4 regions of the Catenovulum sp. SX2 genome follow, and region 4 is predicted to be linked to each of the others. Evidence: predicted binding sites of a transcription regulator. Region 4 holds the regulator's gene; each other region holds the start of a gene.
What was found. The regulator sigma-54, encoded in region 4, starts transcription at its own class of promoters, with help from an activator protein. The targets are predictions, from matches to a motif close to GTTGGCACGNNNNTNGNNT.
Positions count from the first base shown of each region.

Region 1: glnK (P-II family nitrogen regulator) is a predicted target of sigma-54. The motif match lies at 6,048-6,066, and genes of this name have one in related genera.
Region 2: ACMZOO_RS11370 (PEP-CTERM sorting domain-containing protein) is a predicted target of sigma-54. The motif match lies at 3,150-3,168, and genes of this name have one in related genera.
Region 3: xdp1 (exosortase-dependent surface protein XDP1) is a predicted target of sigma-54. The motif match lies at 5,563-5,581, and genes of this name have one in related genera.

Region 1 is NZ_CP182493.1:2,321,059-2,328,542, forward strand. Features, by position in the region: gene ACMZOO_RS09690 (efflux RND transporter permease subunit) at 1-2,306, opposite strand, end outside; gene ACMZOO_RS09695 (efflux RND transporter periplasmic adaptor subunit) at 2,310-3,443, opposite strand; gene ACMZOO_RS09700 (TetR family transcriptional regulator) at 3,628-4,266, shown strand; gene ACMZOO_RS09705 (ammonium transporter) at 4,355-5,620, opposite strand; gene glnK (P-II family nitrogen regulator) at 5,664-6,002, opposite strand; gene mutM (bifunctional DNA-formamidopyrimidine glycosylase/DNA-(apurinic or apyrimidinic site) lyase) at 6,297-7,115, shown strand; gene chrA (chromate efflux transporter) at 7,110-7,484, opposite strand, start outside.
Region 2 is NZ_CP182493.1:2,717,641-2,725,124, reverse strand. Features, by position in the region: gene prsT (XrtA/PEP-CTERM system TPR-repeat protein PrsT) at 1-474, shown strand, start outside; gene ACMZOO_RS11380 (PEP-CTERM sorting domain-containing protein) at 873-1,703, shown strand; gene ACMZOO_RS11375 (PEP-CTERM sorting domain-containing protein) at 2,052-2,882, shown strand; gene ACMZOO_RS11370 (PEP-CTERM sorting domain-containing protein) at 3,231-4,061, shown strand; gene ACMZOO_RS11365 (hypothetical protein) at 4,162-5,259, opposite strand; gene ACMZOO_RS11360 (ThiF family adenylyltransferase) at 5,278-6,135, opposite strand; gene ACMZOO_RS11355 (PEP-CTERM/exosortase system-associated acyltransferase) at 6,245-7,153, opposite strand; gene ACMZOO_RS11350 (PEP-CTERM sorting domain-containing protein) at 7,229-7,484, opposite strand, start outside.
Region 3 is NZ_CP182493.1:1,578,605-1,586,088, reverse strand. Features, by position in the region: gene glpD (glycerol-3-phosphate dehydrogenase) at 1-953, shown strand, start outside; gene glpK (glycerol kinase GlpK) at 928-2,403, opposite strand; gene tpx (thiol peroxidase) at 2,536-3,030, shown strand; gene ACMZOO_RS06635 (D-2-hydroxyacid dehydrogenase) at 3,313-4,269, opposite strand; gene ACMZOO_RS06630 (putative quinol monooxygenase) at 4,330-4,614, shown strand; gene ACMZOO_RS06625 (NAD(P)H-binding protein) at 4,645-5,481, shown strand; gene xdp1 (exosortase-dependent surface protein XDP1) at 5,663-6,457, shown strand; gene prsT (XrtA/PEP-CTERM system TPR-repeat protein PrsT) at 6,563-7,484, shown strand, end outside.
Region 4 is NZ_CP182493.1:2,463,665-2,471,148, forward strand. Features, by position in the region: gene mgtE (magnesium transporter) at 1-1,250, opposite strand, end outside; gene ACMZOO_RS10320 (HPr family phosphocarrier protein) at 1,379-1,651, opposite strand; gene rapZ (RNase adapter RapZ) at 1,725-2,588, opposite strand; gene ptsN (PTS IIA-like nitrogen regulatory protein PtsN) at 2,592-3,038, opposite strand; gene hpf (ribosome hibernation promoting factor) at 3,038-3,325, opposite strand; gene ACMZOO_RS10340 (RNA polymerase factor sigma-54) at 3,355-4,860, opposite strand; gene lptB (LPS export ABC transporter ATP-binding protein) at 4,876-5,601, opposite strand; gene lptA (lipopolysaccharide transport periplasmic protein LptA) at 5,601-6,110, opposite strand; gene lptC (LPS export ABC transporter periplasmic protein LptC) at 6,097-6,651, opposite strand; partial or broken gene kdsC (3-deoxy-manno-octulosonate-8-phosphatase KdsC) at 6,648-7,204, opposite strand; gene ACMZOO_RS10365 (KpsF/GutQ family sugar-phosphate isomerase) at 7,204-7,484, opposite strand, start outside.

The DNA of each region.
Region 1 (7,484 bases), 140 kb from region 4:
TAAACACGTTTAACCCGGCCATTGTCGACAAAGTCGTTGACATAGTTGGAAGCCCAGGCCGTGGTAAATGTTTCATTGATGTCAGATAACGACAAACCTAATGCCAGCGCTTTTTGCTGATCTATATCTATTTTAAATTGCGCTGTGTCTTCTTGTCCGTTAGGACGAACCGCCATTAAACGAGGATCTTGTGCGGCCATGCCTAACAATTGATTGCGCGCATTTAATAAAGCTTCGTGGCCTAATCCGGCTAAATCTTGCAATTGGAAATTAAAGCCTGAAGCTGTGCCTAATTGACTGATTGCCGGTGGTACAAATGCGAAAACAAAAGCTTCTTTTAACTGCGAAAAATAACCCATGGCGCGACCTGCAACAGCCTGAACATGCTGTTGATCTTCAGTTCTTTCATCCCAGTCTTTTAATCGGACAAAAGCAATACCACTATTCTGGCCTCGACCACTAAAACTAAAACCAATAACAGAGAAAACCGATTCAACATTGTCTGCTTCGTTTTCTAGGTAATATTGCTCAACTGAGTTCATAACTTCTGCTGAACGTTGCTGACTTGCACCTTGTGGTAAGGTCATTTGGGTAAACATTATGCCTTGGTCTTCATCAGGTAAAAATGATGTTGGCATGCGCGAAAACAAAAAGGCTAAACCACCAAGCAAGACTAAATAAATCAGCATATAACGGCCGGTTTTAGCTAAAATTTTCTGCAAAGCGTTTTTGTAACCTGTGGTTGAACTGTCGACTTTGCGGTTAAACCAAGCAAAAAAGCCGCGCTGTGGTTTGTTAGTATGTTCAACTGGCTTCAACATAGTTGCACATAGGGCAGGGGTTAAAATCAAGGCGACTATCACGGATAACACCATAGATGAAACTATTGTGATAGAAAACTGACGATAAATAACGCCAGTTGACCCACCAAAAAAGGCCATAGGTACAAATACAGCTGACAAAACTAACCCTATACCAATAAGCGCACTGGTAATTTGCGCCATAGATTTTTTGGTAGCTTCTTTTGGTGATAAACCTTCTTCGTGCATAACACGTTCAACGTTTTCAACAACCACTATGGCGTCGTCGACTAACAAACCTATCGCCAACACCATGCCAAACATAGTTAAGGTATTGATTGAATAACCAAATGCCCAAATAACCGCAAAGGTGCCGCATAACACCACAGGCACAGCAATTGTTGGAATAAGCGTGGCTCTAAAGTTTTGTAAGAATAAATACATTACAAAAAACACCAACAAAATCGCTTCAATTAAGGTTTGCACAACACCCATAATCGATAGTTTGACAAAGGGGGTAGTGTCGTATGGGTAAACTACTTCGAGCCCTTGTGGGAATAAGTCATGTAAGTCATCCATGCGTGCACGTATAGCTGCGGCTGTATCTAAAGCGTTGGCACCAGAAGCTAAACTCACGCCTAAACCACTTGCTGCTTGGTTATTGTATTCAGTTAGGAATTGATAATTTTCGCCACCTAGCTCGACGCGTGCGATATCTTTCATGCGGATAGTTGAACCGTCTTCAGCAACTTTGACAAAAATATTGGCAAATTCTTCAGCTGTAGTTAAACCTGTTTCAACTATTATACTGGCGTTAATTTGTTGCCCAGCAACTGTTGGCGAGCCACCTATTTCACCGGCTGCAATTTGCGCATTTTGTGCCCGAATAGCAGAGACAACATCCGCCGTGGTTAACGCGTATTGCGTCATTTTTTCTGGGTTGATCCAAATACGCATTGCATATTGTGAGCCGAAAAAGTTAACTTGGCCGACCCCACTCACACGGCTGATTTGGTCTTGAATATTCGCTGCAACAAAGTCGGAAATATCTGTTCTATCCATACTGCCATCAGTTGAATAAAAACCTAATACCATTAAAAAGCCAGAAGTTGACTTACTCACAGCTATACCGTTTTGTTGCACAACTTGTGGTAATAAAGGTGTGGCTCTTTGCAATTTATTTTGCACTTGAACTTGTGCTATATCTGGATCTGTTCCTGCTTTAAACGTTAAGGTGATACTGGCATTACCAGCCGAATCTGAGCTTGCGCTCATATATTCAACGTTATCTATACCGGTTAAGCTTTGTTCAATTACTTGGACAACTGTGTCTTGTACAACTTGGCTAGATGCACCAGGGTAGGATGCATTTATTGACACAGATGGTGGTGCAACATTTGGGTACTGAGCAACCGGCAATTGCAGTATAGATAACACCCCAGCGAGCATTATCAATATCGCAATTACCCATGCGAGAATTGGACGTTCGATAAATGTTTTAGCCATGAATTATTCTGCCTGCTGGGTTGTAATACTTGGGTTTACTTGAGCATTCGGCGCAATTTTTTGTAAGCCAGTTAAAATTACTTGGTCACCGGCTGTTAATCCCGAGGTAACTAACCAGTTGTCTGCAAATGAGCGACCAATGCTGACAGCCTTGACTGCAACTTTATTGTCTGCGGTAACCACATAAGCAGATGCTTGGCCTTTACGGCCTATCATTATCGCCTTTTGCGGAACTAAGATAGAGTTTGCCCTTGTCGCTTGAATTAACTTAATATTGGCAAACATGCCAGGCAATAAAGACTTATCTGGGTTGGCAAATTCACTGCGAATTGTCACTGTATCTGTGGTTGGGTTAACTTGAACTTCGTTAAATAAAATTTCACCAATATGTTGTTGGCCGTTTAACTGCAATACGGCTTTGGCGGCATTTGCATTCAACTCTCCGCTGTTGATTTGCTGTTGAAGTTTGCCTAGCTCAGAGCTTGCTTGCACCATATCAAAATAAATAGGATCAAGCTGAGTAATAGTCGCTAAACTTGCTGTTTGGCCTGCGCTAACTAATGCACCTTCAGTGATGTTTGATTTACTGATTTTCCCAGATATTGGCGCTAATACTTTGGTATAAGCCAAATCGACACTTGCTTTGTGCAATGTTGCTTTGTTCATTGCGACTTGCGCTTCAAGTGCTTGGTAATTGGCTTGTGCTTGATCTAAGGTTTGTTGGCTAACAGCTTTATCTGCAATTAAAGCTTGGTAGCGCTTTAACTCAGCACGTGCCGTGGTTAAGTTGGCTAGGGTACGGCTAAGCTCAGCTTTAGCACTTTGATAATTGGCTTGGTAAACCGCATCATCAATTTGATATAAAGTTTGCCCGGCTTCTACGTAACTACCTTCTGCAAAATTTCGCTGTTGCACTATGCCTGTTACTTGAGGCCTTACTTCTGCAACTTTAAAAGCGACTGCTCGCGCCGGCAATTCTTCAACAATTTCAACTTGTTGGCTAATAAGCTCAAGTGCGTCAACTTGTTGCGGTGGCATAGCCATAGGTGCTTGTTGTGACTGTTCGTCAGATTGGCAAGCCGTTAACGCCAAAATAAATCCTGGCACTAACATCAAAGCTTTTAAATTTAGCTGCATAATATCCTCATGAAATAAACATTCATACGTGTATGTTTGTTGTATTCTAGAATGGAATTGGTTAGAATTTCAACCGTTATTTTCGATTCGTTGACCAACAATTGCTGCAGCTAATATAGATAACCTTAGCAGATAGTGCAGATTTTGAGTTAGGCTAGGCGAACAAAGTAGGGGTGGTACAACTATGGTTAGAAAAACAAAAGAAGAAACGCTGGCAACCCGTAACCAATTATTGGACGCCGCAGAAGACGTTTTTTATACAAAAGGTTATGCACAAACAACGCTAATGGATGTTGCTAACCACTGTGGTATGACGCGTGGGGCTATTTATTGGCATTTTAAAAACAAGGTTGATCTGTTTGAGGCTATGGTTGAGCGTGTACGTACTCCACTGGATGCATTAGCTGAAGAACCTGCCGACGACAATGAATTTGATCCCTTGAACAAGATGCGCGAATTTTCCATCAAGTTTTTAAAAGATGTGTTTCACGATGAACAAAAGCGCCGGGTTTTTACTATCTTATTCCATAGATTTGAAATGAATGGCTCAGTGCCTGAACTAGAACTAAGGCAGCAACAAGCCTTTTGTGAATGCACTGACAGAATTGAGCGTGGTTTAAAAAATGCGGTCAATAAAGGTCAATTACCTCAAGACTTAGACACTAAAAAAGCTGCGTTAATTAAACATGGTTATTTTGCCGGATTGATGAACAACTGGTTATTTATGCCTGAAGCTTTTAGCTTAGAGGAAATGGCAGAGAGTGTTGTTGATAATTATATTTTTATGCTTAAACAAAGCCCATTTTTACGGGTAAAAAAATAACTTTTTTATGCTGCATAAAAACAAAAAAGCCGCTGTATCCTACAGCGGCTTTTTACATTGGGTAAGGATATTCTAACTAAGGGCTAAATTATTTAGCAGACTTAGTGAACTCTGGGTAAGCTTCGATACCACATTCAGCGATATCAACACCTTCATACTCTTCTTCTTCAGTTACACGTAAACCGATAACTGTTTTGATGATAATCCAAGTAATGAATGATGCTGCAAATACCCATACAAAGATAACGATTGCACCGAACAATTGGTCACCGAAGTTAGCACCGTCATTTGTAACTGGTACTAATAATAAACCTAATAAACCTACAACACCGTGGACAGAGATAGCACCAACTGGATCGTCGATTTTAAGTTTATCTAAACCAATGATTGAGAATACAACTAATACACCACCGATTGCACCGAAGATAGTTGCTTCTAATGCGCTAGGGGTAGAAGGCTCTGCAGTGATAGCAACTAAACCTGCTAATGCACCGTTTAATGCCATAGTTAAATCAGCTTTCTTGAATAAGATACGAGCTGTAATTAATGCTGCTACAACACCACCAGCTGCTGCTGCGTTAGTATTTAAGAATACCATTGCAACTGAGTTAGCGTTTGCGATATCACCTAATTTAAGAACAGAACCGCCGTTGAAACCGAACCAGCCCATCCATAAGATGAAAGTACCTAAAGTAGCCATTGGTAAGTTACAACCCGGGATTGCGTTTACGCGACCGTCAGCTGTGTATTTACCTTTACGTGCACCTAAAAGTAAAACACCTGCTAAAGCTGCTGCAGCACCCGCCATATGAACGATACCAGAACCAGCGAAGTCAGAGAAATCGCCTAAACCGAACATACCGAATACTTCGTTACCGCCCCAAGTCCAGCTACCTTCCATTGGGTAGATGAAACCAGTCATAACAACTGCGAAAGCTAAGAAAGCCCAAAGCTTCATACGCTCAGCAACTGCACCAGAAACGATTGACATTGCTGTAGCTACGAAAACAACTTGGAAGAAGAAATCAGAAGCACCTGAGTAAATTGATCCACCTTCAAAACCGTCTTCACGTGCAGCGAAGTCACCTAAAGTAGCTGCTACGTCTACGTCTTGAATACCTGTTAAGAAGTATTCGCCGCCGTACATGATTGCGTAACCAGATACTAAGTACATGATACAAGAGATCGCAAATAACGCGACGTTCTTAGTCAAGATTTCAGTTGTGTTTTTAGCGCGTACTAGACCCGCTTCTAACATTGCAAAACCCGCGGCCATCCACATTACCAATGCACCGCAGACTAGGAAATAGAAAGTATCCATTGCGTACTGCAAGTGAAATACGTTGTTTTCCATTGTAGTCTCCTAAATAGTTTTAAAATTTATTAAAAAAGGATAATTAGATGGCTGAATCGCCAGTTTCACCAGTACGGATTCGAATACATTGTTCTAAGTCGTAAACGAATATTTTACCGTCACCGATTTTGCCAGTTTTAGCTGCGCCGCTGATTGCTTCAATTAAGCGCTCAACATTGTCATCTTGTGTGGCAATTTCTAATTTAACTTTAGGTAGGAAATCTACTTGATATTCCGCACCACGATATAATTCAGTATGACCTTTTTGACGACCAAACCCTTTGACTTCGGTAACAGTTAAACCTTCGATACCGATTTCAGAAATGGCTTCACGGACGTCATCCAGTTTGAATGGTTTGATGATCGCACTTACCAGTTTCATAGCGATATGCTCCTAAGTATGTTTATTGAAATGGCTTTGTCCTACTTACAATCCTTGTGCCAAAGTTTAAAAGTTTAATTAAAACAATGGCTTGAAATAAACTGTGAACTGTTTAACAATTTGTTGCGCATATTTGGTGCGGTTAAAAATAGCTCAGGCACCACCTTGGTGCCAAGGTTGCACCAAAATTATCAAGGTTGCTGAAATGTTATCTTTTATGTGGTTTTTTGTTGGCGCCAACAAGGTGAATGATTTGATATACTCGCAGTTATTGTAGGTTGAGAAGATTAAGTTATGCCTGAATTACCAGAAGTAGAAGTGACCCGTATGGGCGTTGGCCCCATGTTGCAAGGGCAAAAAATTCACCAGATTAATATTTATCACAAGCAGTTACGCTGGCCAATTAAAGATGAACTTAAGTCATTGGCCGGATTAACTATCAAATCTGTTAGCCGCCGAGCCAAATATCTAATTGTGCAAATAGAGCAAAGTTATGTACTGTTACATTTAGGTATGTCTGGCAAGCTTTGTGTTGTTGATAAAAGCATAGCAAAACAGAAACATGATCACTTCGAAATCGTTTTGACTACAGGTCAAGCATTGCGTTTAAACGACCCGCGCCGATTTGGTGCAGTACTCATGTTTGACGAAAAAAGCGAGCTTGATCTTTGGTTGGCTAAGTTAGGCCCTGAACCTTTATCTGGTGATTTTAATCAACAGCAGCTGTATAAATGGACGCAAAAACGTCAGGTAGCGATTAAAAACTGCATTATGGATAACAAAGTGGTTGTGGGTGTAGGTAATATTTACGCCACGGAATCCTTGTTTAAATCGGCAATACATCCACAAACCCCAGCGAATAAACTAACTCAAGCACAATGTGCTAAGTTAGTTGATGAAATTAAACTTGTGCTCGCACGTGCAATTAAACAAGGTGGCACAACCTTAAAAGATTTTGCTAAAGCAGATGGTAAACCTGGGTATTTTGCTCAAGAACTGCTGGTGTATGGTCGCAGCGGTGAAAAATGTAAAAGTTGTGGCAGCATTATTGAAACTATGGTGATAGGGCAAAGAGCGAGCGCTTATTGCCCTAGTTGCCAACCACGTCTATAACAAAAGGCCAGTGATTAATCCGCTGGCGACTACCAACAACCAAGCGGGTAACCATTTTAGCTGCAACACTACAGCCAAGGCTAGCACCAGCGCAATTTGCCAATATTCATCTATCGCATTGGTTAAAATAGGCTGGTAAAAAGCGGCAACTAAAAAACCAACAACACTGGCATTAATGCCGAGCAAAGCTTTTTGCACAGCTTGATTAGCCGCTATGTTTTGCCAAAAATAAAAACAGCAGTTAATTAATAAGAAAGAAGGTAAAAATATTGCAATGAGCGATATGCCTGCGCCAACTAACACGGGTATATCTAATTGATTTACGCCACCTAAAAAAGCAGCAAAAGTAAAAATAGGCCCAGGCATAGC
Region 2 (7,484 bases), 250 kb from region 4:
CCGGCGAACCAAAATGAAGGAAAAAAATCATTTAAAGTCCAGATAATGTTAGCCAACGCATATTTAAATGAAAAAGACTTTAAAAATGCTGAACAAGAATATTTGGATTTGAATGCTAATCATCCAACAAGCCCATTAGTATTAAACAATCTGGCTTACCTTAACTTACAGTTTAACCAAGCTAAACAGGCGCTTGCATACGCTGAACAAGCAATTAAGCTAGCCCCTCAAAGCCCTGCGATCATAGACACTTATGGCATGACTCTATTAGCTAACAATCAAGCGAATGAGGCAATTGAACAATTTAACCTGGCCCTTGCAAAATCGCCTGGCAATATTGAAATGTCGGTTAACAAAGCAAAAGCACTAGCAAAATTAGGACAAAAAGGTGAAGCCAACAGAGTACTGTCTGAGCTCAAGCCGAATACTGATACAGAAAAGCAGTTGATAGCAGAGACTCAAGCAACTTTGTAATCTCATTTAAGCAATTTGTCTTTTGACTAAAATGCCTTGTCGCGTGATAAACAGACAAGGCATTTTTGTATCAAAACCACCCGTTACTTTTCAACAACTCTTCGACTGACTGAAAAGCACGTTAAGTTGTTATCAATACCCACTCAATACCAATAAAATTCAACCCGCTCGCCCTTTAAATTAGATATATAAAAACATCTGTTTATCTGTTTAATTTATAAGCAAGTATAAAAATATGTCAGATTTATTTACACTCCGTTTTCTGTTCGAAAATCATCCATAATCAAGCCTTTGATAAAAATAGACAAATTAAATCTGGCACAACTGGTGCACGACCTAAAATGGCTTGACTAACAATTTGTCAGTTCATTAACCGGCTTCAATAGAAGGAAAAGATTATGATTAACGTTAAACAAACATTAGCAGCTGTTGCTATAACAGTAGCGGGTTTAACATCTGTCAGTGCAGGTGAGTTGGTGTTAGATTCTTTTGATGGTTACGATGGTACATATGCAGGCGCATTAGGTGCAAATGATGGCTACTTGTATGCGGATGCACAAGGCAGCACTACTTTTGCTCAAGACTATGAAGTTAGCCCACACGGCACTGTAGCGGCAACCGTAGTGCAATCAGGTGGTCAAGATGCTGTTGGCCCTGTTGCAGCAACTGGCGCTACTGGATTTTCTGTTGGTGATGGTAAACTTGTATTTAATAATGATGATGGTGTAACTGGTACTTTAGGTTTGTTTTATACCAACCCTTTCGCTGACATCAACGACCCAAATACACTTTTAGATATTAGCGCCTATACCGCTTTTTATTTTGATATTCTCAGTATAGATACCAGCTTTGAATTAGATTTGTATGTTATTTCTAATACAGATATATTCGCTGATGGTTTAGCAACAGCCGCTTTCTTTGATGACCTATACGATTCGGGCACAAATATCGACACAGGTGCGATTGAAAGTTTAGGTTCTGGTTGGTCTAAAGGAGAAACTTCAGCTTCTGGCTTTACAGCGCCTGGCACTCTAAAATTAGCTTTTGATGATTTTGTGGGTGATGCTGATTTCTCTGCTGTAACAGCCATCTTCGCCGTCTTGACTGGTGATCCTTCTGCTGATTTCAGTGTAGCTGAAGTAGGTGTTGTGCCTGAGCCTGCAAGCCTAGCTGTATTCGGTGCTGGTTTATTAGCTTTAGTTGGCTTACGCCGCAGAAAACAAGCTTAATTCATACTTTAAGTTAAGCTAAAAAAATAAAAACCAGAGTCTTGTACTCTGGTTTTTTTATTTCACCTACTTATCCCCCCTCTGCCATAGCAATATTTGAAACCCCTACCCGCTCACGCAAAAGAACGCAGCTTCAAGAGCCACTAACTCTGATTTAGGTGCATACCTTTCAACATAAACATCAACTAGAGTCAGAAATATTTACACTGCATAATTCGCGCCTAAACACACAAATCGCAAAGTATTGATAAATAAATATTTTTAAACATTGGCACGCCTAATGCTTTACTAGATTCAGATTGATTAACAAATAACTCAATAACCAGTTTTAAACAGAAGGAAACGATTATGTTCAATTTCAAACAAACTATAGCAGCAGCGGCTTTAACAGTTGCAGGTATTGCTTCAGCAAATGCTGGCGAAATGGTTTTAGACTCTTTTGATGGTTACAATGGTTCATATGCTGGTGCTTTAGGTACTAACGATGGCTATTTGTACTCTGACGCTCAAGGCAGCACTTCTTATGCTCAAGACACTGAAGTTAGCCCTCATGGTGTTGTAACAGCAACTGTTGTGCAAACTGGTGGTTCAGATGCAGTAGGTCCTGTGTCTGCTACAGGCTCAACTGGCTTCTCTGTTGGTGACGGCAAATTAGTATTCAACAATGATGATGGTGTAACTGGTACTATGGGCTTGTTCTACACTAACCCATTTGCTGACATCAATGATCCTAGCACTTTGTTAGACCTTAGCAGCTATGCTTCTTTCTACTTCGATATCTTAAGCATCGACACTAGCTTTGAATTAGACCTATATGTAATCTCTAACACTGAGATTTTCGCTGATGCTGCGTCAACTAACGCTTTCTTCGCTGATTTATATGACTTCGGTACTGACATCGATACTTCTGCTATTGAAAACCTAGCTTCTGGCTGGTCTAAAGGCGAAACGTCTGCTGCTGGCTTCACAGCGCCTGGTACTATCAAGTTATCTTTCGATGATTTCGTTGGTGACGCTGATTTCTCTGCTGTAACTGGTATCTTCGCAGTATTATCTGGTAACCCTTCTGCTGACTTCAGTATCGCTGAAGTAGGTGTTGTTCCTGAGCCTGCAAGCCTAGCAGTATTCGGTGCTGGTTTATTAGCTTTAGTTGGCTTACGCCGCAGAAAACAAGCTTAATTCATACTTCAAGTTAAGCTAAAAAATAAAAACCAGAGTCTTGTGCTCTGGTTTTTTTTATTTCACCTACTTATCCCCCCTCTGCCATAGCAATACCTGAAACACCTACCCACTCACGCAGAAGAACGCAGCTTCAAGAGCCACTAACTCTGACTTAGGTGCATACCTTTCAACATAAACATCAACTAGAGTCAGAAATATTTACACTGCATAATTCGCGCCTAAACACACAAATCATAAAACACTGATAAATATACACTTTTAAACATTGGCACGCCTAATGCTTTACTAGATTCAGATTGATTAACAAATAACTCAATAACCAGTTTTAAACAGAAGGAAACGATTATGTTCAATTTCAAACAAACTATAGCAGCAGCGGCTTTAACAGTTGCAGGTATTGCTTCAGCAAATGCTGGCGAAATGGTTTTAGACTCTTTTGATGGTTACAATGGTTCATATGCTGGTGCTTTAGGTACTAACGATGGCTATTTGTACTCTGACGCTCAAGGCAGCACTTCTTATGCTCAAGACACTGAAGTTAGCCCTCATGGTGTTGTAACAGCAACTGTTGTGCAAACTGGTGGTTCAGATGCAGTAGGTCCTGTGTCTGCTACAGGCTCAACTGGCTTCTCTGTTGGTGACGGCAAATTAGTATTCAACAATGATGATGGTGTAACTGGTACTATGGGCTTGTTCTACACTAACCCATTTGCTGACATCAATGATCCTAGCACTTTGTTAGACCTTAGCAGCTATGCTTCTTTCTACTTTGACATTTTAAGCATCGACACTAGCTTTGAATTAGACTTGTATGTTATTTCAAACACTGAGATTTTCGCTGATGCTGCGTCAACTAACGCTTTCTTCGCTGATTTATATGACTTCGGTACTGACATCGATACTTCAGCTATTGAAAACCTAGCTTCTGGCTGGTCTAAAGGCGAAACTTCTGCTGCTGGCTTTACAGCTCCTGGTACTATCAAGTTATCTTTCGATGATTTCGTTGGTGACGCTGATTTCTCTGCTGTAACTGGTATCTTCGCAGTATTATCTGGTAACCCTTCTGCTGACTTCAGTATCGCTGAAGTAGGTGTTGTTCCTGAGCCTGCAAGCCTAGCAGTATTCGGTGCTGGTTTATTAGCTTTAGTTGGCTTACGCCGCAGAAAACAAGCTTAATTCATACTTCAAGTTAAGCTAAAAAATAAAAACCAGAGTCTTGTACTCTGGTTTTTTTGTTTTAGTAGTCGTAATGGATAACTTAGTGCAGCACCACCGACTATAACATCAAATCCTGCAGTTCCTTTCTTACCGAGCGTGCTTGTGGTGGTTTGCTTCTTCCTAATCTAGCAATGTATATAATCTGCTCAACTTTCTTTTCACCATATAGTGATTTGAAGTAAGCATCCATTTTAGTTGCGTTTTTGATCGCACGATTATCTTTTTCGTTTTCGGTGAAATCTATACCATCGCGAAAATATTCCGCAAACATAATTGGCGTATGTTCTGGTTGAAAACCCAAACCAAGCGAATCTGTGGTTAACCAAATACGCATTACAGCGCGGCCTGACAAAATAAAATCTTCTAGGCTTTTGGCAGGTTGCTTTTTACGTAACATAAAATGAGCGTTCGAGCACATCGAGGTACGAAGCTCCATCATTAACCTTGCCCATAAAGTGCCTAAAAAATACTTTTCAATAATATGAAATTTTTTCCAGCTGCCGCTTAACACCCATTTGGTTAATGCAGTTGTCACAGCGTCAACACCTAATGATTTGATCGGAATTTTTGTTGGGCTGAGCTTTTCGAAACCTTTGCGCCAATCAATTACTTTTGAGTGAACTTTAAAACCATCGTGCATTATGTAGCGAGTGTGCGCACAACCAAAGAGTAATTTCCCTAGTTTAAATTTATTGCCAGCCCCTTCAACCCAATCTAATTCAAACTCATCAGGCAAAGCAGATTTGATCTGTTCTTTTTCTGCTGCCGATAAAGGCTTAGTCCCCATAGCCTGCCGTTGTACAGTACGTGATTTGATTTGCTTAAATAAAGGTGATGGTTGAATACTAGTGTCTTCTACTAGAGTCAACAAAAACACTTTAGTTTGTGTATCATCACTAGGCAAGTGTTGATATTCGACCCTACAACCCACTTCAGCAGCTGCAATATCGATAGTTTCAAATAAAAAACCGAGCGCTAACCAAGTTACATGGCCATTTTTGTCGTAGACCATCCAATCTGACGCATCTTTACTATGCACTTCAAATTGATTGATATTTACAACGCGAAATTTCCACGGCTGCAGATTATCCGGGCTAGGCGCCCAGCGAGCTAGATCGAGAATACTTTTAATGCGTTCAGGTATCGCCGTTTGCATTGAGCTGTCCTTTGTTTGTTATTTTTTTAAAACCACTTTTTTTGCAATTGCGAACATAATACGTTGGATAGGATTGCGATTTCCCCAAGGGCGCCAAGTTTTGACCATTTTGTTTTTATAGGCATCAAAATGTAATCCCCAAGGCGCTTTGACTAAATCCCCCCTGCCTAAGAGTATTTTTAGCACATAAGAAGCCGCGGCACCGCCACACAACTTAACACCCATAGGTAAAGATGGCGCTTTTTTCGCAATAAAATCACTGGTTGATGGGTCAACTAAATAACTACGCTGAATCAATGAAGGACTTAAACCAATCAGGAACTTAACCAATTGTTCATTTTCTGTTTTACAGTCTTCAAACCTAAAATACTCCTCGTAATTCATGCTATCTTCAGTGAAACATAATAACGCAGTGCCCATACCAATTGGCGCAGCCACAACAACTGGAATATTTTTTTCTAAGCATTTTTTATAAACCAACTTTCTCGCCTGCAGCGCAAAATAGTCTAAGCTGTCGACATATACATCGACATCTTGTAGAAATTCGTCGACATTGTCTTGGTTAATACCTTGAGGAAAGGATTTGATTTCTAACTCAGGATTGATATCTAAAGCGATTTTTTCCATCACTTCCACTTTAGGTTGCCCTACGGTTGACATAAATGCGCCCGCTTGGCGGTTGAAGTTATGCACCTCGTATTCATCAAAATCAGAGATATTAAATTTTCCGATACCTAAACGAGCAAGCGTTACTATGTGTTCGCTGCCAACTCCGCCGGCACCAGCGGTTGCTACTCTTTTATTTTTTAATTGAGCTTGTTCAGCAGTGGTTAACCAACCGATATTGCGCGAAAAAGCATTCATATAATCAAACATAGATAACCCTTGAATTAAGGATATATAAAGCTTATGGATAATATGGAAGGGAAGTGTCGACTAACCCCAAGGTAATGACTCCAGTTAAACCCTGAGATTAGTTGATGATTTATAACTTAAACAGACTCTCACCAGAGGTAGAGACAAAGCTATTTGCTTGACTCGCTTTATTCAAGGGCGTGTGCCTCAAGCCTCCGCCGTTCCTAGCAGCCAAAAACTGACCTTCTAAATCATCCTCAATTTTATACATCAATTTTTTGAAACCAGGACTTAAGCTGTCCATTAAAATTTTATTACTAATATAATAAGGTGCTCTTTTCCCATGGTATTCTACCGTTGGACCAATTTGTTTAAATGGAATCCCAACAAAACGTAGGCTACGAGCCAATCTAGGCTCCATCATCACAAAACAGTGTTTTATGCCAGAGTGATGTGCAAGTGACGCACAAGACATATACAAACCTACAGCAATAAATGGGAAACAACGTAACTCATCTTCAGAATACGAAGATTCATTAATCGCACCTGTCGCAGCACCGGCAAACTTATCGGCATTACGACGACGGAACTGAGCTGGTATAGCTAAACGTGAAATTTCACAAATTTTATCTCGGCTAAAATCACTAGGGTGAATTTCATCGTCATTAATGGAGTTAAGACAAAACTCTTCAATTGGCAATTTTTCTTTAGGACTCGATGAGCAGACCAATCTAACTGTGCCAGCATAGGCGTTTGTCTGCTTATGTTTAATCGCACAATGAAGTGAATGACTATCGAAATGATCTGTCTCTAGACCAATTTGGTTTTCTTCTAAGAAGTGGAGTTCATCACAATACACGTTATAACGAACTTTATAGGTGTCTTGTTTAAGTTCGTCAGAATAAGCCAACACCGGCTGTAAAAATTGTGAAAAGTGAGATGATATAGAATCCACCTCACGATCGGCAAAATAACGCATCGCTGCTTTTACAACAGGTCCGACTATCGGCTTTTCAGCTAGTTTGCGTAATGCCCTCATAAATTCTCTCTCCCCAAGCTATACAACTTAGTATAGCTTAGGTTTTAAAATTAAATCCTACAAAATCGTTGAAAGTTACTTTCTATTCATTCGAACGCGGTTTAACAATAACAATACAAAAGAAAATAGAGCTATGGTGCTTGGCTCAGGTACTTCTGTCACGTTAAATGATAACAAAGCGTTGCCTTCATAAACTGATGACCCACCATCATTTGACGCAGCTTGAAACAACTCAAAAGTCACTTTTTTACCCGCGAAACCAAAAGGGTCTAAAGCTAAATTCAAATTAGCAACATCACCGGAGTACAAGAAATCGTCACCATCACCAGCT
Region 3 (7,484 bases), 890 kb from region 4:
CTATGTGGCAGCTAATGCTTCAGTCTCAAACTGAAAGCTTTAGTGTTGTTGGTAAAGCTGTCATCAATGCTGCTGGCCCTTGGGTAAACCAAGTGTTAGATCAAGTGTTTGCGGCAAGCTCGCCATATCAAGTGCGTTATATAAAAGGTAGCCATATTGTTGTGCCGCGTATTCATCAGCAAGATAAAGCTTATATTTTACAGAATTCTGATCGACGAATTGTGTTTGTATTACCGTTTCAAGATAACTTTAGTTTGATTGGTACAACAGATGTTGAGCAAACACAGCTTGAAGATATAAAAATTTCGGTCGATGAAATCCACTACCTGTTAGACGTGGTCAATGACCATTTTAAACAACAGTTGTCACCGGCAGACATAATTCACTCATACAGTGGCGTAAGACCCTTGTTTGAAATAAAACAATCGTCTGTAAATAATCGTGCACAAGATCTCAGTCGTGATTATGCTATTTTCTCTCACGCAAAAATTAATACGCCTCCGTTATTATCTATTTATGGTGGCAAAGTGACCACTTACCGAAAGTTGGCGCAGCAAGCGGTTGATTGTTTAATTCGTACATTTGAAGATTTACCACCAAGCCAAACACACAAGCTGCCTTTGCCCGGTGGGGATATATCTTCAAGACAACAATTATTTCAACAATTGTCGACAACTTACCCGTTTCTGCCGACTGACTTAGTGACTCGCTATAGTCGAAGTTACGGCTCGTTAGCTTTTAATTTTTTGCAAAATGCACAAAACTTGAGGGATTTAGGCGAAGATTTTGGCCACGGGTTATTGCAAAAAGAAGTCGATTATTTGCTGCAAGATGAATGGGCGCAAACGGCTGAAGATATTTTGTGGCGTCGCACTAAGTTAGGTTTATATTTTACCCAACAACAGCAAGATAATTTGCAAGCTTATATCAGCAATCTGAAAACAGCAGGGTAGCTTGCACCGCTTGTTGCCATTTTTGGTAAAGTTTGTTTGCTTCCACTCTGGTGATCCTTGGCGTAAAGTGTGCTGAACTTTGATACAGAGCGCTAATTTGCGCAAAGTCACTATGGATATTTTGCTGCAACATCGCCATAAACGCCGCCCCAACCGCGCTGGTTTCGGTATTTGTTGGTTTGACTAAACTCACTTGTAGTATTTCAGCCAAAAACTGCATCGCCCAATGGTTGTTGGCCATACCACCATCGACTTTTATCGAGTCTAGCTGAATGCCATCTTGTTGCATGGCTTCTACTAAATCTCTGGTTTGATAAGCAATTGATTGCAAACTAGCGGCAATTAAATTTGCATTGGTTGAATCTCGGGTTAAACCAAATATTGCACCACGCGCATTTGCTTGCCAATAGGGTGCACCTAATCCTGTAAATGAAGGAACAATAAATACACCATGATCATATGCTATTGATTGGGCTATTTTTTCGGTTTCTTTGGCAGATGAAATACACTTAATGCCGTCCCTTAACCATTGCACTGCGGCGCCTGCTATAAATGAACTGCCTTCCAAAGCATAGGTAGTTTGGCCATTTATCTGATAAGCGATTGTTGATAATAGTTGATTACTCGATTGAATAGGTTTGTTACCTGTATTCAACATTAAAAAACAACCTGTGCCATAGGTACTTTTGGCTTCGCCTAGTTCAAAACAGTTTTGACCAACTAAAGCGGCTTGCTGATCACCAAGTACACCGCTAATAGGTATTGGATAATTAAATAAGTTGCAGATGCCAAAATCATCAGCACTTTGTTTTACCTCTGGTAATATCGAAGCTGGCACGCCGAACAAACTCAAGAGCTCTTGATCCCAATTTAGGTTGTGAATGTTGAGCAGTGAGGTGCGGCTGGCATTGGTTACATCTGTACAATGGCTTTGCCCTTGAGTTAATTGCCAGATTAAATAACTATCTATAGTGCCAAATGCAAGCTTTCCTTGGTCTGCTAATTGTTTGGCTTGTGGAACATGACTTAACAGCCAATTGATTTTACTCGCAGAAAAATAAGGATCGAGCACTAAACCTGTTTTGTGCTGTATTTGGGTTTCATAACCTTGGTGTTTTAGTTCATCGCAGTAACTGGCGGTTCGTCTATCTTGCCAAACAATAGCATTGTAGACAGGCTCTCCAGTTGTTTTATCCCAAATAACAGTTGTTTCTCTTTGGTTACAAATCGAGATAGCCGAAACTTTAACTGCTGCTTGAGCCAAAGCTTGTTGGCAGCAAGTTAAGCTTGTTTGCCAAATATCGGTTGGCGAATGTTCAACCCAGCCATTTTGTGGGTAAATCTGTTGGAACTCTTGTTGGGCAGTACTAATAACTTGGCCTAAACTGTTTACAACCAAAGCGCGTGAACTGGTTGTTCCTTGGTCTATCGCCAATATATATTTTTCCATTGAGTGATCCTTAAACACAGATTTTCACTAAATCTTAGTTCAAATGTGTCTATATTACATATTCTACAAAGCGTATTTTGCTTGTATGATGCAAAAGAATTCTTCACTTAAACTATTTATAGGAATGAAAAAATGGCAACTGTTACATTAAAAGGCAACCCGTTTGAGACTGTTGGCACTTTACCTGCTGTTGGCAGCAAAGCTGGCGAGTTTTCTTTAGTTAAAGCTGACTTGTCTGAAGTGACTTTAGCGAGTTTGGCGGGCAAAAAAGTTGTGCTAAATATTTTCCCTTCAATTGATACACCAACTTGTGCAACTTCTGTACGTAAATTTAACGAGCAAGCTGCAAGTTTTACTGACACTGTTGTTTTATGTGTTGCTATGGATTTACCTTTTGCGATGGCGCGTTTTTGTGGTGCTGAAGGTATTGAAAATGTAGTTGTAGGTTCGGGTTTCCGTTCTACATTTGGCCAGGATTATGGTTTAACTTTTGCTAACGGCCCATTGGCTGGTTTGTATTCTCGTAGTGTTGTAGTTGTGGATGCTGACGGCACTGTGTTGCATTCAGAGCAAGTTGCTGAAACAGCAGACGAGCCTGATTACCAAGCTGCCATTGCGGTTTTATAACGCACAAGATATCCCTATCTTGTGAAGTTTTGTTCGAAACATACCCATCTACCTTGTTGGTATGTTGTAGTGGCCTGTTCTGAACATTATACGTCGCAACGTCATCGCTGATTAAAGCTAGGTTGAATGCTAATTTTTTAAAACTTTGAAAAACAGGGATGTTTTTCCAGAGCGACCACGGATGGTGCACAGCGTTTTTAAAAAATTACGCTTCAACCTAGCTTGTTAGCACAATTTCCAAAGTTCAATTTAATCTATTTTGTAATTCACACTTTCTTTAATTCAATCCAATCTATTCCGAAATTCACCATTAAAAAATGCCTGAATATTCAAGGCTATTTCATCTATCAATTTTTGCCTTGAATCTATGCTGGCCCAAGCCACATGTGGCGTAACTAATAAATTCGGCAAATTGGCATTTAATAAAATATGATTATCAGCTGGTGGCTCAAGGGTTAAACCGTCTAACAAAGCGGCTTGAATCTGTTTTTGCTTAAGCGCATTTAGCAAAGCTTCTTCATCGATCAAACCACCTCGAGCTGTGTTGATTAAAATTGCTGATGACTTCATTTTCCCGAGCTGGTTTTTATCTATCATCTTTTGGTTATCTTCAGTCAATGGGCTATGCAAAGATAAAATATCAGCTTGTTGGATAACTTGCTCAAAAGCGCTGCGCCCATCTCTAACTGAGCTATTTGGCCTTTCTGCAATTAGTACATTCATAGAGAAAGCTTTGGCTATATTGGCAACGGCTCGGCCTATATTGCCATAACCAATAATGCCGAATGTTTTACCGGCTAAATCGGCAATTGGATAATCTAACAAACAAAAGTGTTTGCTTTGCGCCCAACTGCCATTAGTTGATGCTTGATGGTATTGCGGAACTTTGTTTAACCAAGTTAACAGCATAGCAAATGTATGTTGTGCAACTGCCATGGTTGAATAATCTTTTACATTACATACAGCTATTTGTTTTGCCTGGCAGGCGGCTAAATCAACATTGTTATAACCCGTTGCGGCAACACAAACTAGTTTTAGATTTTTCGCTTGTTCAAGTAATTTTTGTCCGATTTGCACTTTGTTTGAAATAATTACGTCAGCATCTTTGATGTAATCTTGTACTTGAGCGTTGAAAGAGAGTTTGTCGGCTAATATGGTTTGTCCTTGTTGTTGCAATGAACTAAAGTTGACGGCACCAACTGAGTCGGCATCGGCAAAAACAATTTTGGCTGATGGCATATCTAAATTTCCTGTAAACTGCTATACCTAGTAATAGAAGTCATTATAAATGGACATTGTATGTATATTATCACTGTTGAGTACGTAATCGACCCTGGCCACATGTTAACTTTTATGGATGCTGTGTTGGAAAATGCAGAAACCTCATTGCATCAAGAAGAAGGTTGTGTGCAATTTGATGTGAGCCAAAGCCACGACAACCCAACGCACTTTTTCTTATACGAACAGTTTGTTGATGAAATGGCGTTTCAGCAGCATGTTGAAAGTGAGCACTATTTAACGTTTAGTAAAAAAACTCAAACATCAGTTATAAGCAAAAGTGTTCGTCATTGGTATAGTTGTTAGTAATTCAAATTAATCGGTTAGTGTGTCCCTATGAATATAAGTATTATTGGAGCAGGTTGGGTTGGATTGCCATTGACTATGCTGTTAACAGCGAATGGTCACCTAGTTCAAGTGAGTAAATCTTCAGAAGATGGATTAGCCGATTTGCTGTTGCATGGCATTGATGCAAAAAAAGTTAAGTTAGCTCTAGGTGTTGTGGCTAAATCAGACACGGCCAATTTAGCTGAGTTAGGCCAAGCTGATGTCGTTGTTATTACTATCCCTCCTGGGTTTCGTAGTGGCGGTGGTGATTATTACCCTGCACATATTAAAGCTATATGCGAACATATTTCACCTAAGGTGAAACAAGTGATCTTAGTCTCGTCAACGGCTGTTTATCCTGAAATTGACAAAGATATGCAAGAAAGTGATGCATCCGCTTGGAGTACTAAAGCTGAAAAGATACTCGCAGCTGAACATGTTGTGCGCACTTTATTTCCAAAACAGTATGTGATTGCTCGTTTTGGTGGTTTGTTTGGTGCAGATCGCCACCCTGCAAGATTTGTAAAACATATGCAGTCAGTATCAAACCGCAGTTATGCCAATATGCTCCATCAAGATGATGCTGTGCACGGTTTGGCGTACTTGATCTCTCAGCAAATCACCGCCAAGGTCGTGAATTTATCGACACCTGAAAAAATAACCAAAGCCGAGTTTTATCAAGCCGCTGTCGAACATGCCGCTACGCATAGTTTTGAATTTAATAATTCTGATGCGATTGTTCTGCCGCCAGTTACACCTGAAGGACATGCAAAGTATATTAAGGTGGATAAAATTAAAGCGATGGGTTATCAGTTTAGGTACAATAACCCTATTGATGCCTTATAAGCATGTCAGCATTTTTTACATCGCAATATAACCTTAAAGAATAAAATGTTTTTACCATTTGATTTTAAATGTGTTTTTTGTATTGGCTTGTTAATTGCTTGTAGTCTGACCAGTATGCTTATCTGCATGAGCAAGAATAATTCACCGTTTTATCCTGACGTAAGACAGTAGGAATTTTACAATGAAAAAATTTATTTTAGGTTCGGTTTTAGCTTTATCTAGTGTTGCTACAGCGCAAGCTGCTACACAGACTTATACGTTTGATATGATTGATGACCAATACACTAGTAGTAGCGGTCGATATAACCCTGATGTTGGATACACAGAGATTTCTTTTAGTGATAGCCAAGGCGGTAAAGAAATCACAGCTACTTTTACTGCGTGGGCGGATACCTCTGAAAACCAATCAGGTGTAACTAACGATGATGAAATAACCCAAGGTGAATTGTACAAATGGGGTCGCAGTGGTTGGGGTGTGGTTAATAATGACGAGAGTTCAAGTGACCGACCTGGCCATGCATTCGATAATGATGGCTGGAGCACTGATTATGACTTTGTGCTAGTTGAATTTAGCGAATCTGTTGCTTTATCTGCGATTGATTTGGGATGGACAAATGGTGATAGCGCTGAAGTAACTGTAGTATCTCTTGGTGAATCTGCTCCTTCTCTGGCTGGTGGTGTATGGACTGATTTCATAAACGCTGGCAATAGCAATGTTTATGATATCTCTAGCTCTGATGGTTACTATTCTTTAAATAATGCAACCACTTCAACATACTGGTTGGTTGGTGCTTACCAAAGTGTATTCGGTGGTCATTGTCCTGACGATACTGCATTTAAGCTAACTGGTTTGCAAGCAACTGCAAGTACGTCGCCTTCTCAAAGACCTTCTCAACCTGTATCTGAGCCAGCTAGTTTAGCTATTTTTGGATTGGGCATAGCTGGATTGATGCTTCGTAGAAGACGCAACGCATAAAGTTACGATTTAAAATTCATTGTAAATTCTTGAAAAAGATGGCTTAGGCCATCTTTTTTTTTGTTATAGTTTTATCAGCCGAAATTTAACTCGCCAATTATTATTATGAAACTAAGAGTTTGTTTGTTACTTACCGCTTGTCTCTCGTTTATCGTTGAAGCTGAAGATAATCACTATGAAGCTGCTTTGCAGTCGTTTAATCAGCAAGACTTTGATACGGCATACATTCACATTAAAAATGCACTGCAACAAGATGAAAATCACTTACCAGCTAAAATTTTATATGCCAAGTTATTGTTGCAAAATGGCTATTACTTAGAAGCGATTGAAGAGTACAACAAGGCCTACTATTCAGGGGCTGATATTAATTTAATTATTGAAGATTGGTCGACCGCATTATTATTAGATCGTCAATTTTATGAGGTGATTGCTTTAGGTGAAGGGAAAAAGCTTAACAATAATACTATGTTTGATTGGTTAATGCTGCAAGCAGTGGCTTTTGAGCATTTAAAGCAATTTGACACGGCAAATTTGAGTTACCAAAAAGCGCGTCAATTGCAACCGAATAATCCACGCATCCTCAACAGTATGGCTTGGAACAAAATTAAACAACAAGACTTTGTGGCTGCTAAACAATTGATACAGCAGTCTTTGTTAATGGATGGCGCTAATTCTAAGACTTGGCACCTTAAAGGTAAACTGGCTGAAATAGATCGAGATATAGATTCTGCTATGGCGGCATACCAAACGGCATTAAAAGTTTCGGTCAACCCTGATGTGGTCATTTATCGCTCGCTTGCTGGTGTATATATCCAGCAAGGAGACTTAGAGCAAGCCAAATCTTATGTTGAAAAGATCCTAGAGCAGAGTGCCACTGATGCAGAAGCTTTGTTATTACAAAGCTGGATTTATGCCCAGCAGAATGACAATACCAAAGCTAGTGAAGTTCAAAAGTCTTTGCTAGAGAGAATGTCGTTAGTGCCAGAAGAGGAGTTTAAACAGAGAGTTTCTTTACTATTTATTCGTG
Region 4 (7,484 bases):
TTTAATATAAGTGGAATGGTTACACCTGAAATACCGGCGGCTATCATATTCATCAACATAGCAAAGGCGATAATCCAAGCTAGGGTAAAATCTTGTTTCCAAATACCGACCACAGTGGCAATGAGCAGCGCCCAAATTAAACCGTTTAAAAAACCAATTGTGAGTTCTTTAAGCAATAAGCTGCGGGTATTTGATTCAGAAATGTGCCCCAAGGCCATAGCACGAATAACTAAAGTTAAGGTTTGATTACCAGCAACACCGCCCATACTTGGCACTATGGTGTTTAAAATAGCTAACACAGCCAGTTGGCTTAATACATCTTCGAAAAAGTTAGAAACGGTTGCGGCTAACAAAGCGGTTAATAAATTAACCCCCAACCAAATAGAGCGTTTTTGGGTACTTTGTACAACAGGCGCGAAGGTGTCTTCTTCGTCATCTAAACCCGCCATACTCATCATTGAGTGTTCTGCGTCTTCACGAATAATATCAACCATATCATCAATGGTAATACGGCCTAACAAGTGGTTTTGTTCGTTAACAACTGGCGCTGATATCCAGTTATGTCGTTCAAACATTTGTGCCGCTTCACTTTCTGGCATAGTTGCAGGAATCGGCACTAAATCAGTATTCATCAACTGTTCAATTACGGTTTCAGGTTGAGACGTAACCAGTGACGACAAACTGATGTCACCAATTAAACAGTCATCTTTGTCTACTACATACAGGCTGTCAGTGTTTTCTGGTAAATCAGCACGGCGGCGTAAATAACGTAACACCACTTCAACAGTTACATCTGGTCGTATGGTGACAGTGTCGGTATTCATTACTGAGCCGGCAGTGTCTTCTTCGTAAGCTAATGCGGCTTCTGCTCTGTGTCTGTCTTGCGCATCGAGTGAGCTTAAAACGTCTTGGTATAGTTGCTCAGGTAAGCTACGTAAAACACCTGCAAGATCGTCTGTGTCCATGCCTTCAGTTGCTTCGGCAACGGCTTCTGGCATCATTTGGCGTAAGATACTGTTTCTTACATCTTCACTCAGCTCTTCGAGAATTTCACCATGAAATTCAGAGTCGATAAGTTGCCAAAACGCCATACGCGATTTGACTGGGGATGATTCTAAAATAAATGCCACGTCACAAGCAGGCATATTATGCAGCGCATTACGCACATGCACGAACATGCCGCGGTTTAACGACGCGGTTAATTCATGCAAGGTTTGGCTGGATAATGATTGCTCGTATGCTTCAGGCATATAACTGCAATGCTCCTTGGCAGTTTATTCCCCAATCCAAGATAAATTAGTAACGAAATTTGGGGCGCTGATGATTACCAATAGTTTAACTAAAGTATTAGATGCAAGCCACTTTAAAATACAAAGACTTACTCACCTTCGTGAAAGCGTGCGTTAATTAAATCTTCGACTGCTTGCAGCGCTTGTTCGGCTTGTTCACCATTACAACTAACTGTGACTTCTGTGCCTGTTGCGCCTGCTAGCATCAATAACGCCATAACGCTATTTGCGTTAGCTGATTTACCGTCACATTCAATGGTAATTTCGCATGGATAAGCTTGTGAAACTTTAACTAATTGGGTTGCGGCGCGGGCGTGTAGACCTAATTTGTTTTTTATGAGCAGTGTTTTGCTGAGTTGCACTTGTTAAACCTCAAACAGGGCGGGAGATGCCCGCGAAGCAGGCAATATAGCTGATTAAATTGCCTATGGATTATTATTTGTCGTGTTTATTTTGCTCACGGTGCACAATAGCTACATCTGAGTGGCGTGAGGCAAAATACCAGCCGATCGCTTCGGTAACATAAACTGACCTATGTTTACCACCCGTACAGCCAATTGCCACTGTTACATAACTACGATTGTTTTGTTCTAACATCGGCAGCCAGTCTTCAATACAACTGCAAATTTTGTCGATAAAAGCTTGTACTTCTTCGTGTTGTTTTAAAAAGTCTTGTACTGGTTTATCTAAACCTGTCAGTGGCCGCAAACTTTCGTCCCAATGTGGATTAGGTAAAAAACGTGCATCAAAAACGTAGTCTGCATCTGTTGGTATACCAAATTTAAAACCGAATGACTGAAAGACTAACCTTAAATGACCCGCTTTTTTGTTTAACACTTTATTGGTGATAATTTTATTTAAATCGTGAATGCTCAGCTCGCTGGTATCGATAAACAAGTCGCTCATTTCACGAATTGGCCGTAACAGTTCACCTTCTTCAACGATTGCTTCTTCTAAACTTAATCCTGCTTGCATCAAAGAAAGTGGGTGAACACGGCGTGTTTCAGAATAACGTTTTAATAAAGTTTGATTGCTTGAATCCATATACACAACAACAACGTCAGCGACGCCTTTCAGTTGGGTAATGATGTTGCTTAAATCTTGTTGCCAGTCGGATATGTTACGAATATCTAAGTTAAGCGCGATACGGCTATATTTGCCTTTTAATGCATCTGGTAAAAACGGCAATAACTGAATTGGAATATTATCGACACAATAAAAACCTGCATCTTCAAGTTGATCAAGTGCGGTCGATTTACCTGAACCCGAACGACCTGACAGTATGACAAGTTGTAACATAGTTTATTCCGTAATAGCTTGAAAAAGTTCCTGATTAGTTTGCGCTGATCTTAAGCGTTTTAAAATACTTTTATCCGAAAGTTTTTGTGCAACAGCTGCTAATGATTTTAAGTGTTCGTTGCATTGGTTTTCTGGTACCAACAGAGCAAAAAAAACATTAACCGGCTGGTTGTCTATCGCGTCATAATCAATAGCTTCTGCTGTGGTAATTAATACGGCTAACGCTTTAGTTGTATTGGCTAAGCGGCCATGAGGGAGGGCGATACCATTACCTATACCTGTACTACCTAATCTTTCTCGATTGAGCAAAGCTGCGGTAATTTCTTGTTCGGTCATTTCGCTAATATGCTGTGCAGCTATTTGACCTATGTGCTCAATAATTCGTTTTTTGCTAGAAACAGAGACTGCACATTCAGTGCAGTCTTTGGATAAAAAAGATTGAATGTCCATTAATGGCGTTTCATTTTCTCTTTATGCTTGATGACTTGGCGATCCAGCTTGTCTATCAAGGAATCTATTGCGGCATACATATCCGTATGCTCGGCGTTGGCAAATACTTCACCACCGTTTAAATGCAGCGTTGCTTCTGCTACTTGATTTAGCTTTTCAACGTTGAGGATAACATACACGTTATTGATGTGATCAAAATGACGCTCAAGCTTTGCAAACTTGTTGTCGACGTAATCTCTTAGTGAGTCAGTAATATCAACATGACGACCAGTTAAATTGATTTGCATAGGCTCTTTCCTTTTTTGGTTTATGCCTTCTAAAGAAGGCTCTTACGTTGGTTTGACGGCGGAATTGACAACGACTCTCGGTATTTAGCTATGGTGCGTCTAGCAACCATAATACCTTGATCCGCTAACAATTCTGCAATCTTGCTATCACTTAACGGTTTTGCTGTATTTTCAGCAGAAATCAGTTTTTTAATCAAAGCGCGTATTGCGGTTGATGAACATTCCCCACCATTTTCAGTGCTGACATGACTTGAGAAGAAGTATTTCAATTCAAATATACCACGTGGTGTGTGCATATATTTTTGTGTCGTTACCCTAGATATGGTCGACTCATGCATTTCAACTTCTTCGGCAACATCATTTAACACCATAGGTTTCATGGCTTCATCACCGTACTCAAAAAAACCTTGTTGTTGTTTTACGATACACCTTGCTACTTTTAACAAAGTTTCGTTACGACTTTCAAGGCTTTTTATAAACCATTTTGCTTCTTGCATATGCGAACGGATAAATTGTGAATCCGACGTATTGCGTGCTGTTTTACTCATAGCTGCATATTCTGCATTTATCTTGAGTTTTGGCATGCTGTCTGGATTTAATTCAACTATCCAATCGTCTTTAATTTTTTTAACTGCCACATCTGGCACTATATATTGAGCTTCTTCTGCAACCACAGCGTTACCCGGTCTTGGGTTTAAGCTGTGGATGAGTTTCATCACTTCTTTTAGCTCGTCTTCTTTTAGTTTAGTCTTCCTTGCTAAAGTTCGGTAGTCTCTATTACCTAAAAGTTCGATATAATTTTTAATTACTTTTTTGGTTTCGGCTAAATAGGGCGTATCTGCTGAAAATTGATTCAGTTGTACGAGCAAACACTCTTTGGTATCTCTGGCCGCAGCACCAACTGGATCAAAGAGTTGAATGCGTTTAAGTACTGCTTCTACTTCTTCAACTTCAACTAAATCGTCTATTTCTTCGCTTTCTATGCCTAAACTTTCAATTATGTCTTCAACACTAACAGTTAAATAACCTGAGTCGTCGACTGCATCAATAATGGCTATGGCGATAGCTCTGTCGACTGGTGAAAATGGCGTTAAATCCATTTGCCATAATAAATGGTCACGAATTGACGTTATGGTTTCACCTTGGTAAACCATATCATCGTCAGGGGCTGCACCACCTGAGCCAGTTCCAGTACCTTGGGTAAAGTGGTCATCCCAAGTGCTGTCGGTCGCTAAATCTTCGCGAATATCTTCGCGTGATAGTTCGTCACGGCTGTCGGGCACTGCATCTTCGTTTGATTCGGTATTATCTTTGCCGTTTTTTTCTTCTTTTTGTTGTTTAGCTTCGTTTAACGCGTCTAATGATTCGAAGTCCTCGCGGTTTTCTTCAGATTCCAACAAAGGGTTGCTATCAAGCGCTTCTTGGATCTCTTGCTGAAGATCAAGCGATGACAATTGCAACAATCGAATAGCTTGTTGCAACTGCGGGGTCATAGTTAAATGCTGACCAAATTTTAACTGAATAGTTTGTTTCATTAATTAGACGATTCGTTATAGTTTAAATTGTTCACCTAAATACACGTTACGTACTTGTTTGTTATTCAGCACATCGTTGGGTGCACCAGAGGCAATTAACTGTCCTTGGCTAACGATATAGGCTTTTTCACAAACATCGAGCGTTTCACGCACATTATGGTCTGTTATTAGTACACCTAAACCCCTATCTCTAAGATGGGTGATAATTCTTTTTATATCAATAACGGATATAGGATCTACCCCGGCAAATGGCTCGTCCAATAAGATAAATTTTGGATCGGCCGCTAGCGCTCTGGCGATTTCTACCCGTCTTCTTTCACCACCGGATAATGCCATGCCCTGACTATCTCTTATGTGGGTGATATGAAATTCTTCAAGTAGCTCTTCAAGTTTAGCTTGTTTTTCGCTTTTGGTAAGCTCAGGTCGCATTTCTAAAATAGAATAAATATTTTGTGTGACCGTTAACTTTCTAAATATAGACGATTCTTGTGGTAAATAACCAACACCTGCACGGGCTCTTTCGTGCATTGGAAAGTAGGTCATGTCTTTGTCGTCTAATAGAATTTGCCCAGCGTCATTTTCCACTAATCCGACTATCATGTAGAAGGTAGTGGTTTTACCAGCGCCGTTTGGCCCCAATAAACCAACTATGCTGCCGGATTCAACCTGCAGAGAAACATTTTTAACCACTTGGCGTTTTTTATAGGCTTTAGCTAAGTTGGTTGCGATTAACTTCGGCATTAATTGTCACCACTTTTTGGTGTTAACACAGTACGGACTTTTTGCCCTTTTTGATTATTGCCGGAAGCGACAAGTTTTTGTGCGACTAAGTCATATTCGATAACATCACCACTGACCTGGCTATTTTGCTGTGAGATATTGGCATTGCCAGACAAGGTTAAAATACGGTCTTTTACTTTGTATTGAATATTTTTCGCTGTTGCTATCAGAGTTTCACCACTGTCTAACACTTGTTTATAGCTAGCCGGTAAACCTATAGCTCGCAAAATGTCTTGGCTTTCAGGGTCGTCTTCATCCGCTTTGATGACTTCTAATCTATCTGCTTTCATACGCAACGAACCCTGTTTTACTTCTACGTCGCCAGAAAAACTTAAGGTATTGGTTTTTATTTCGAGCTGTTGCTTTTTCGCATCTATGACTATGTTTTGGCTAAAGTCTGCTTCTAGCGCAATACTTGGTGCACAGATAAGACTACCGATAAAAAGTGTGATGATTTTATTGTTTAACAAAGTATTCTGCCCGTACTTGCTCCACGAGTTCAAACTCTTGGGTTTTTAAATTTCCACGTAAACCTTGGCCACTAAAGGTCATTTTGTTGGCGACACCAGTCACTTTTGCACTGGTTGATATGGTTTGTGCGGTTAAATCCATGTTGAGCCTATTTACATACAGTGTATCAAACCAATCGTCTGGTTTGTTAGCCATAACTGCAACATTGCCTTCAAGTTCTAGTTGGCGATTGTCGTATATTACACTGTCGTTGGCACTGATGATCCAGTGCTGCTGCTGGTCGCTCGAATATAAAATATATCTTGGATTCTGAAAATAGGTAAATTCAAGTTCTTGATAATGTTCTAATGAACGTGCATTGAGTTTGCTGTGAATTTGACCACTTTGGTCGTATTCTGTTCTATTTAATGCGGTTATTTGGTAATCGGGTAATGCGACACGATCAAATGCTGCTATTTCTTGTGGTTGCGAACTCCATTGCAGCCAAAAGTATTGGCTGATCGCAACTATAATTAAAACTGACAGCAGCAGTCGCTTCATACACTCATACCTTGCGCTTGCTCTAATACGCCGCGCGTTTGTAAGAAAATATCGCAAGATTCACGCACAGCGCCAAAACCACCACGGACATGCGTTTGATAATGGCAAATTTGTTGAATAATTGGGTGCGCATCGTTCACTGCGATTGCTAAACCAACTTGCTGCATCACAGTTAAATCAGGCACGTCATCACCAATATATGCAATTTGTTCATCTGTGATACCCAGCTTGTTTTTTAACTCAATATAGCATAGGCTGCAAGTTTATCTTCTTGTCCTTGATAAATGTGCTGGATACCTAACGAGCTCATACGCTTTTCAACTATCTGAGATTTTCGCCCTGTGATCACGGCAACTTGAATGCCTGCATTGATTATAGCTTTAATGCCAAAACCATCGCGGGTATGAAATGCTTTTAACTCTTCACCTTGATTGCCCAAATAAATATGGCCATCTGAAAATACACCGTCAATATCGCAAATAAACAGTTTAGTTTGTTGAAACTTGTCAGCGATATCTTGTTTGATTGGTCCATAGATAGAGTTAAATAACATTAAAGTACCTTAGCTTTGAGTAAGTCATGTAGGTTTATTGCGCCGATTGGACGGTTATTGTCATCAACCACAACAAAACCGTTAATTTTTTTGTCTTCCATTAACTTCAGCGCTTCGGCTGCTAACATACTTGGTGTAACTGTAACCGCATGTTTGGTCATCACCTGACTAATTTGAGTGCTGTGAATGTCGATGCGTTTATCTAAAGTTCGGCGTAAATCACCATCTGTATATATGCCGCTTAATTGACCTGCTTGATTGATAATAGCGACAAAACCTA